DNA from 3 places in the Streptomyces sp. NBC_01515 genome. Region 1 is predicted to be linked to each of the others. Evidence: riboswitches for the same ligand, from Rfam matches in the RefSeq annotation. Region 1 holds a riboswitch; each other region holds the start of a gene.
What was found. Region 1 has a riboswitch for thiamine pyrophosphate ahead of thiC (phosphomethylpyrimidine synthase ThiC). Riboswitches for the same ligand answer to the same signal wherever they lie in the genome.

Region 1 (3,233 bases):
AAGCCGCTGGAAGCGCCGGGAACCCTGAAGGGCCCTGTGGAGTTCTGAAGGCCTCGGGTGAGGTTGAAGTACCGCGGGTCCGGGGATCCGCAGTAACGCTTCTGCGTGGCTCCCTGGGGCGGTTCTCGCCGCCCGCCGCAGTGCCTGCGGTGAATCAATCAGCGCCCACGGCGTCTCAGTGCTTGCGGCGCCGGCCCTTCCCGCCGCGCGCCGGAGCGGGCTTGGCGTTCGGCGCCGCCGTGGCCGACGCGGCTGTCGTAGCCGAGCCCGGTCCAGCCGCACCCGCCGGAACCGCCTCGCGCCCCGGTCGGTCCGCCGAGACCACCAGGGCCGCGAGGGCCGTGGTGACCGGTACCGATGCGACCAGGCCGATGGAACCCACCAGCGTGCGCACGATCTCCTCGGCGACCAACTCGCTGTTGGCGACCGCGCCCACGCTGCTCTGCGCGATGGAGAAGAGCAGCAACAGGGGCAGCGCGGCGCCCGCGTAGGCGAGGACGAGCGTGTTGACGACCGACGCGATGTGGTCGCGGCCGATGCGGATGCCGGCGCGGTACAGCCCGCGCCAGCCCATCGCGGGGTTCGCCTCGTGCAGCTCCCAGACCGCCGATGTCTGGGTGACCGTCACATCGTCGAGCACGCCGAGCGAACCGATGATGACGCCGGCGAGCAGCAGACCGCTCATGTCGATGGACGGGTACAGCCCGTGGATCAGGCCCGTGTTGTCGTCCGTGTTGCCGGTCAGCGCGGCCCAGCCGATGAACACCGAGCCCAGGACGCCGATCAGCACCAGCGACATCAGGGTGCCGAGCACCGCCACCGATGTTCGGGCCGACAGGCCGTGGCACATGTAGAGGGCGATGAGCATGATGGCGCTCGATCCGACCACCGCCACGATCAGCGGGTTCGAGCCGTGCAGGATCGCGGGCAGGATGAAGAAGTTCAGGATCATGAAGCTGATGGCCAGCGCGACCAGCGCCATGACACCGCGCAGCCGGCCCACCACCACGACGGCCAGCGCGAAGATCCCGGCGAGCAGTGCCATCGGGAACTTACGGTTCACATCGGTGACGGAGTACTGCAGATCCCTGGGCGCGGAGGGCTCGTACGCGACCACGACCTTCTCGCCCTGATGCAACTGCCGTGACTGGTCGGGCTGCACGATCTCCGTGAACGTACGGCCCTTGTCCTTGCCGGTGGAGACCGTGACCGTGGCCTTCTTGCAGGTGCCGCCCGCTTCCTGCGCCGCAGAGGAGCCCTCGGCGGTGGAGGTGTCCCCGGTCGAGCCTCCGCCCGATGCGTTCACCGAGGCGCAGCTCACGCTGATGACCTTGGTGACCGTCGCCTGCTGTGTCTGCCGGTCGAAGCCGACCCCGGTGCGCTTGTGCGACGGGGCGCCGCCGGGCCAGAGCACCACCATGCCGACCACGACCGCCACCGTGAACGGGATCAGGATCGCCGCGATGACCTTCCGCAGATGCCGGGAGACGGGGGCGGCGGGGCCGTGGTTGTGCGAGTGACCGTGTCCTCCACCGCCTGCTCCGGAACTGTGCCCGCCGTCGCCACCCGGGCCGTGTCCACCGTCCCCACCCGAGCCGTGGTCGTGCCCGGAACCGGAGCCGTGGTCATCGCTGGGTCCGTGGTCGTGGCCATGCGGCCGCCCGGTCGGCGGGTACGGGGGCTGCTGTGTGGTGGTCACCGCCCGATCATCGCAAGAACGCCGGAGGCCCACTGTTCAGCGCGCCACTTATGACGCTAGCGTGGAGGCACCTTTGCACACGCGGGAGCTCGGAGCACCGGGCTGAGAGGGCGCTGACCTTCGTCTTTGCGCTGTTTCACGTGAAACGTCACCTGAATCGAGTGATGTTTCACATGAAACATCGACTGACGGAAGCCGCTGCGTCGACCGCCGAACCTGTTACCGGGTAATGCCGGCGTAGGGAGTAGGTCTCATGACCAACAAGGACGCACACACGTCTGCCGTCAGCCAGGACGAACAGCCCATTCCGGGCGAGGAGTTCGCGCGGGCCGAGCAGCCCACGGCGGCCGGAGAACCGGCGGAGGCCGAGCAGTCCATCGGCTGGCACAAGGGGTACGTCGCGGGCTCGCGCCCCGATCTTCGGGTGCCGGTCCGTCAGGTGCACCTCACCAATGGGCAGTCCGTGACGCTGTACGACACCTCCGGCCCGTACACCGATCCGCTCGTCGACACCGACGTCCGCAGGGGGCTGGCGCCGCTGCGGGAGAACTGGATCATCGCCCGCGGCGACACCGAGGAGTACGCGGGCCGGCCCGTCCGCCCCGAGGACGACGGGATCAAGCACACCTCACCGCGCGGTGGACTGCGCAACCTCGACGCGGTGTTCCCCGGCCGGCCGCGTCAGCCGCGGCGCGGGCGGGACGGCACGGCGGTCACGCAACTCGCCTACGCGCGACGGGGCGAGATCACGCCGGAGATGGAGTTCGTGGCCGTAAGGGAGAAGGTTTCGCCCGAGGTGGTCCGGGAGGAGATCGCGGCCGGGCGGGCGGTGCTGCCGGCCAACGTCAACCACCCCGAGATCGAGCCGATGATCATCGGTAAGCGGTTCCTGGTGAAGGTCAACGCCAACATCGGCAATTCCGCGGTCACTTCCTCCATCGAGGAGGAGGTCGAGAAGATGACCTGGGCGACCCATTGGGGCGCCGACACGGTCATGGACCTGTCCACCGGCCGCAATATCCACACCACCCGTGAGTGGGTGCTGCGCAACTCCCCCGTCCCCATCGGCACGGTGCCGCTCTACCAGGCGCTCGAAAAGGTCGACGGCCGCGCCGAGGAGCTGACCTGGGAGATCTACAAGGACACGGTCGTCGAACAGGCCGAGCAGGGCGTGGACTACATGACCGTCCACGCGGGCGTGCGGCTGCCGTTCGTACCGCTCACGGCGAACCGCAAGACGGGCATCGTCTCGCGCGGCGGCTCGATCATGGCGGCCTGGTGCCTCGCGCACCACAAGGAATCGTTCCTCTACGAGAACTTCGAGGAACTGAGCGAGATCCTCGCCGCCTACGACGTCACGTACTCGCTCGGCGACGGCCTGCGGCCGGGGTCGATCGCGGACGCCAACGACGAGGCGCAGTTCGCGGAGTTGCGGACGCTCGGGGAACTCAACACGATCGCGAAGCGTTTCAACGTACAGACCATGATCGAGGGCCCGGGACATGTCCCGATGCACAAGATCAAGGAGAACATC
Region 2 (3,233 bases), 2.0 Mb from region 1:
TGGTAGGGCCATGCCTAAGCCCGGAGAACTCACATTCGTCGCCCCCCGCGGAGCCCAGAAGCCGCCGCGGCACCTTGCCGATCTCACGCCCGCCGAGCGCAAGGAAGTCGTCGCCGCGGTCGGGGAGAAGCCGTTTCGCGCCAAGCAGCTCTCGCAGCACTACTTCGCGCGCCTCGCGCACGACCCGGCGGAGTGGACCGACATCCCCGCCGGTTCGCGCGCCAAGCTGCAAGAAGCGCTGCTTCCTGAGCTGATGACCGTCGTACGGCATCTGTCGACCGACCAGGAGACCACCCGCAAGACGCTGTGGCGGCTGTTCGACGGGACGCTCGTCGAGTCGGTGCTGATGCGGTACCCGGACCGGGTCACCATGTGCATCAGCTCACAGGCGGGGTGCGGGATGAACTGCCCGTTCTGCGCGACCGGACAGGCCGGCCTGGACCGCAATCTGTCGACCGGTGAGATCGTGCACCAGATCGTCGACGGGATGCGGGCGTTGCGGGACGGGGAGATCCCCGGTGGTCCCGCGCGGCTGTCCAACATCGTCTTCATGGGCATGGGCGAGCCCCTCGCCAACTACAAGCGGGTCGTCCAGTCCATCCGTGCCCTCACCGACCCCGAGCCGGACGGCCTCGGCCTCTCGCAGCGTGGGATCACCGTCTCGACGGTCGGACTGGTCCCGGCGATCCACCGCTTCTCCGACGAGGGCTTCAAGTGCCGCCTCGCGATCTCGCTGCACGCCCCTGACGACGACCTGCGCGACACCCTGGTCCCCGTGAACACGCGGTGGAAGGTGCGCGAGGTCCTCGACGCGGGCTGGGAGTACGCGGCGAAGTCGGGGCGCCGGCTGTCCATCGAGTACGCGCTGATCCGCGACATCAACGACCAGGCGTGGCGCGGCGACCGGCTCGGCCGCCTCCTCAAGGGCAAGCCCGTGCACGTCAACCTGATCCCGCTGAACCCGACGCCGGGCTCGAAGTGGACGGCCTCCCGCCCCGAGGACGAGAAGGCGTTCGTCGAGGCCATCGCGGCCCACGGGGTGCCGGTCACCGTCCGGGACACCCGGGGCCAGGAGATCGACGGAGCGTGCGGCCAGCTCGCCGCGACCGAGCGGTAGGCTGACCGGCGTAGGTACATCTTCATATTCCGACAGGGGAGCGCCACAGCGCTGAGAGTGCGGGATTGTCCGCAGACCCTCTGAACCTCGCCCAGGTCATTCTGGGTAGGAAGTTCGGTCACCACTCTTGCTGTTGCGCCCTGCCCACGTCCTGTGGGCGGGGCCGCGTCTCTTCCTGGACACCCCAGGAGGAAAACAACCGTGCACCACACCAAGACGTTCGTGGCCGCGGCCGTCGGCCTCGGGCTGCTCACGCTCTCCGCGTGCGGCTCGTCCGACAGCGGCAGCGGCGGCGACTCCAAGACCGTCACCCTCGTCAGCCACGACTCCTGGGCCGTCTCGAAGAGCGTCCTCAAGGACTTCGAGAAGCAGTCCGGCTACACGGTCAAGGTCCTCAAGGACGGCGACGCCGGCCAGGCCGTCAACAAGGCGATCCTGACCAAGGACAACCCCCAGGGCGACGTCTTCTTCGGCGTCGACAACACCCTGCTCTCCCGCGCGCTCGACAACGGCCTCTTCCAGTCCTACGACGCGAAGGGCTCCGACCTCGTCAAGCCCGAGTACCGCGTCGACCAGACCAAGCACCGGGTCACCCCCATCGACACCGGCGACATCTGCGTCAACTACGACAAGGCCTACTTCAGCGAGCACAAGCTGACCCCGCCGACCTCCTTCGCGGACCTGGTCAAGCCCGAGTACAAGAACCTCCTCGTCACCGAGAACGCGGCCACCTCCTCGCCCGGTCTCGGCTTCCTGCTCGGCAGCGCGGCCCAGTTCGGCGACGACGGCTGGCAGGGCTACTGGAAGAAGCTCAAGGCCAACGGCGTCAAGGTGGTCGACGGCTGGGAGCAGGCCTACGACCAGGAGTTCTCCGGTTCCGCCGGCGGCAAGAAGGCGGGCGGCGACCGGCCCCTCGTCGTCTCGTACGCCTCCTCGCCGCCCGCCGAGGTCATCTACGCCGACCCGAAGCCGACCACCGCGCCCACCGGGGTGTCGTACGGCACCTGCTTCCGGCAGACCGAGTACGCGGGCCTGCTCAGCAACGCGAAGAACACCAACGGCGGCAAGGCGTTCCTCGACTTCCTGCTGACCAAGGAGTTCCAGCAGGACATGCCGCTCAACATGTTCGTCTACCCGGTGATCGAAGGCGCCCAGGTGCCGCAGGAGTTCGTGAAGTACGGCCGCCAGGCCTCGGACCCCGAGACCATGGCGCCCACGAAGATCGCCGCCGACCGGGACCAGTGGGTCAAGTCGTGGACCTCGCTCGTACTGAAGTAGCCCCACGGAGGACCCATCGGGGCAACGTGACGCGGCTCGGCCTCATGGCCCTGCCCGTCGCGTTCTTCGCGGTGTTCTTCGCCTACCCCGTCGCCGCGATCGTCGCGCGCGGCCTCAAGGTCGACGGCGCCTGGCAGTTGGGCCGTATCCGGGACGTGCTGGTCCAGTCAGACATCCGGCACGTCCTGTGGTTCACCACCTGGCAGGCGCTCGCGTCCACCGCGCTCACGCTGCTGATCGCGCTCCCCGGCGCGTACGTCTTCGCGCGCTTCGACTTCCCGGGTAGGCACGTCCTGCGGGCCGCCGTGACGGTCCCCTTCGTGCTGCCGACGGTCGTCGTCGGTACGGCCTTCCTCGCGCTCGTCGGCCGGGGCGGACTCCTGGACGACCTGTGGGGCGTACGGCTGGACACCACCGTGTGGGCCATCCTGCTCGCGCACGTCTTCTTCAACTACGCGGTCGTCGTACGGACGGTGGGCGGCCTCTGGGCACAGCTCGACCCGCGCCAGGAGGAGGCCGCGCGGATGCTCGGTGCCTCCCGGCTCCGGGCCTGGCGGAAGGTGACGCTGCCCGCGCTCGGGCCCGCCGTGGCCGCCGCCGCGCTGATGGTCTTCCTCTTCACCTTCACGTCCTTCGGCGTGGTCCAGATCCTCGGCGGCCCGACCTTCTCCACCCTCGAAGTCGAGATCTACCGCCAGACGTCCGAGGTCTTCGACCTGTCCACGGCGGCCGTGCTCACGATCGTCCAGTTCGTCGCGGTCGGCGCGATCCTCGCCGTCCACGCCTGGACCGTACGGCGACGGGAGAGCGCCCTGCGGCTCGTGGACCCGTCGGTGAC
Region 3 (3,233 bases), 2.4 Mb from region 1:
ATGGGCGTGGCCGACTCGATCAGGCGGCGGCCCTGGGCCAGGTCACGGGGGCGGCCGACCGCCAGGAGGGCCACCAGACGGTCCTCGCGCAGCCAGCAGACGCTCCACGCGGGGTTGGCCGGATCGCCGCGCCAGAGGGTGGTGTCGGCGGACGCGTGATGGCCGGCGTACTGGACGAAGCGGCCGAACTGCTCCGACCAGAAGTACGGCACCGGGTCGTACACCGCCGGGCTCTCCCCCACGATGTTCGCGGCGACCGTGCGCGGCCCCTGGAGGGCGTTGTCCCAGTGGTGGACCAGAAGGCGCTCGCCGTACCTTCCCGAAGGGAAGGAGGCGCAGTCGCCGACCGCGTACACGTCCGGTACCGAGGTGCGCAGCCCGGCGTCGGCCAGGACCTCGCGGTGCGCGCCCAGTTCGATGCCGGAGCCCGCCAGCCAGGCGGTGGCGGGGCGGGCGCCGATGCCGACCACGACAGCACCCGCGGGCAGCCGTGAGCCGTCGTCGAGGACCACCTCGCCGGGTTCGACGTGCGCCACGCGCGCGTGCGTCCGCAGCGAGGCTCCGGCGGCGGCGTACCAGGCGGCCATCGGCGCGGCCACCTCGGCGGGCAGCGCCCCCGCGAGCGGCCGGTCGGCGGCTTCCACGACGGTCACCGCGCAGCCCGCCTCACGCGCGGCCGTGGCGAACTCGGCGCCGATCCAGCCCGCGCCGACCACCACGATGTCGTGCTGCCGGGCGAGCACCGGCCGCAGCCGCTCGGCGTCGTCCAGGGTGCGCAGCAGGTGCACCCCGGGGATGCCGTCGGCGCCCGGCAGCCGGATCGGTTCGGCACCGGTGGCGAGCACGAGGACGTCGTAGGGCACCGGGCCCTCGGCGGTGTCCAGTTCGTGGTCGGCGGGGCGCACGCCCACCACCTCGCGCCCCAGTTGCACCTCGATGCCGAGCGCCTCGAAGTCGACGTCGAAGGCGGAGCCCTCGGCCTTGCCGAGCAGGACGGCCTTGGACAGCGGGGGCCGGTCGTACGGCTGATGGGGTTCCGCGCCGATCAGGGTGACGGTGCCGGTGAAGCCCTGTTCCCGCAGCGCGACCGCGGTCTGCACCCCGGCCATGCCCGCGCCGACGACGACCACACGCCGTCCTGCCACCGTGCCCTGGTCCCGCGTCTGCTCGCTCACTCGATCACCATAGACACCTGACAATTTGTCAGTCAGCGGGCGCGTCAGGTGACCTGTTCCACAGTGCTGGTCCCGTTTCCCTCCTGGGACTCCCACTCCCAGGTCTCGTCGAGGCGAATGCGGCCGTCCGGCAACGCGACCACTTCGGACACGCAGTGCCCGGAGGACGTCGTCCCGTCCGTCTTCAACTGCACGTACCGGAAGTCGATCCGGTCCCCCGCGCGCGTGCCGACGAGACGCCCCCGTACGACGTCGCCGCCCCCGTACTCGGCCCAGATCTCGCCGTCCTTCTCGTGGTACGCGAACCGGGTGCGCGTACCGACCTGACCTGGGGCCTGGTCCGCGACAGGGGCGAGGACGAGACCGTCGAGCGAGCGGGCCATGGACGAAGGCTCCCTTACTGGCGCACAAAGCACGGGCTAGGGTGGCCGAGTAAAGCACTCGCGGGAGTCCGGACGTACCGGGCTGAGAGGGAGGCTGGCGGCCTCCGACCGTACGAACCTGATCCGGGTCATGCCGGCGAAGGGAGGGGCTGGACGCCCATGCCTGCACGTACGTCAGACGTCCTCGTCGTCGGGGGCGGGATCATCGGCCTGGTCACGGCCTGGCGCGCGGCCCAACGCGGCTTCTCCACGGCGGTGTTGGACCCCGAGCCGGGCGGCGGGGCCGCCCAGGTGGCCGCCGGGATGCTGGCCGCCGTCACCGAGCTCCACTACGGCGAACAGACCCTGCTCGCCCTCAACCTGGCCTCGGCGGACCGCTACCCGGACTTCGCGGCCGAGCTGACCGACCTCACCGGCCTCGACCTCGGCTACCGCCGCTGCGGCACGCTCGCCGTCGCCCTGGACGCCGACGACCGGGCCCATCTGCGCGAACTCCACGCCCTCCAGCACCGGTCGGGGCTCGACTCCGAGTGGCTGTCGGGGCGCGAGTGCCGGCGCCTGGAGCCGATGCTCGCGCCGGGCGTGCGCGGGGGGCTCAGGGTCGACGGGGACCACCAGGTCGACCCGCGGCGGCTGGCGGGCGCGCTGGTGGCCGCGTGCGAGCGCGCCGGGGTCGTCTTCCACCGGACGTGGGTCGAGCGGCTCACGGTCGGGCGGGACCGCGCCACGGGGGTCGTCACGCGTGAGGACGTCACGCTCGCCGCGGACCAAGTAGTGCTCGCGGGCGGCAGCCTCAGCGGGCAGCTGCGGGGGGTCCCGGACGACGTCCTGCCGCCCGTACGGCCCGTGAAGGGGCAGGTGCTGCGGCTGACCGTGCCGGAGCGACACGCGCCGTTCCTGAGCCGGACCGTGCGGGCCGTGGTGCGCGGCAGCCAGGTGTACCTGGTGCCGCGCGAGAACGGCGAGCTGGTCGTCGGCGCGACCAGCGAGGAGCTGGGCTGGGACACCACCGTGACCGCCGGCGGTGTCTACGAACTGCTGCGCGACGCCCACGAGTTGGTCCCCGGGATCACCGAACTCCCGCTCACCGAGACCCGGGCCGGACTGCGCCCCGGCTCCCCCGACAACGCACCCCTGCTCGGCCCGACCGCGCTGCCGGGACTGCTGCTGGCCACCGGGCACTACCGCAACGGCGTGCTGCTCACCCCGGTCACCGGCGACGCCCTGGCGCACGCGCTCAGTACCGGTGAACTCCCGGACGAGGCACGCCCGTTCACCCCGAAGCGGTTCGCCCGCACGCACCTCGTGGAGCAGCCCGCATGAACATCTCCGTCAACGGCGAGCACCAGGAGATCGCTCCCGGCACGCCCCTCGACGTGCTCGTACGGTCCCTCACCCCGGCCCCCTCCGGTGTGGCCGCCGCCCTCAACGAAACCGTCGTCCCGCGCGCGGAGTGGCCATCGACGTCCCTCTCCGAGGGAGACCGCGTCGAGGTCCTCACCGCCGTCCAAGGAGGCTGACCCATGGCCGACGACCCCTTCGTCCTCGGTGGTACGTCCTTCACGTCCCGGCTGATCATGGGCACCGGGGGTGCGCCCAGCCTCGACGTCCTGGAGCGCGCGCTGGTGGCCTCCGGTACGGAGCTGACGACGGTCGCGATGCGGCGCGTCAACGC

Region 2: linked by a shared signal. The riboswitch ahead of OG407_RS36145 (thiamine ABC transporter substrate binding subunit) and the one ahead of thiC (phosphomethylpyrimidine synthase ThiC) in region 1 are both predicted to bind thiamine pyrophosphate.
Region 3: linked by a shared signal. The riboswitch ahead of thiO (glycine oxidase ThiO) and the one ahead of thiC (phosphomethylpyrimidine synthase ThiC) in region 1 are both predicted to bind thiamine pyrophosphate.

Annotation. Positions count from the first base shown of each region.
Region 1 covers NZ_CP109416.1:5,937,247-5,940,479, forward strand. Annotated here, with positions in the region: gene OG407_RS26695 (YibE/F family protein) at 176-1,699, opposite strand; TPP riboswitch at 1,771-1,960, shown strand; gene thiC (phosphomethylpyrimidine synthase ThiC) at 1,953-3,233, shown strand, end outside.
Region 2 covers NZ_CP109416.1:7,961,855-7,965,087, forward strand. Annotated here, with positions in the region: gene rlmN (23S rRNA (adenine(2503)-C(2))-methyltransferase RlmN) at 11-1,117, shown strand; TPP riboswitch at 1,142-1,247, shown strand; gene OG407_RS36145 (thiamine ABC transporter substrate binding subunit) at 1,319-2,395, shown strand; gene OG407_RS36150 (ABC transporter permease) at 2,440-3,233, shown strand, end outside.
Region 3 covers NZ_CP109416.1:3,512,202-3,515,434, forward strand. Annotated here, with positions in the region: gene OG407_RS15550 (NAD(P)/FAD-dependent oxidoreductase) at 1-1,175, opposite strand, end outside; gene OG407_RS15555 (hypothetical protein) at 1,220-1,558, opposite strand; TPP riboswitch at 1,609-1,720, shown strand; gene thiO (glycine oxidase ThiO) at 1,718-2,881, shown strand; gene thiS (sulfur carrier protein ThiS) at 2,878-3,078, shown strand; gene OG407_RS15570 (thiazole synthase) at 3,082-3,233, shown strand, end outside.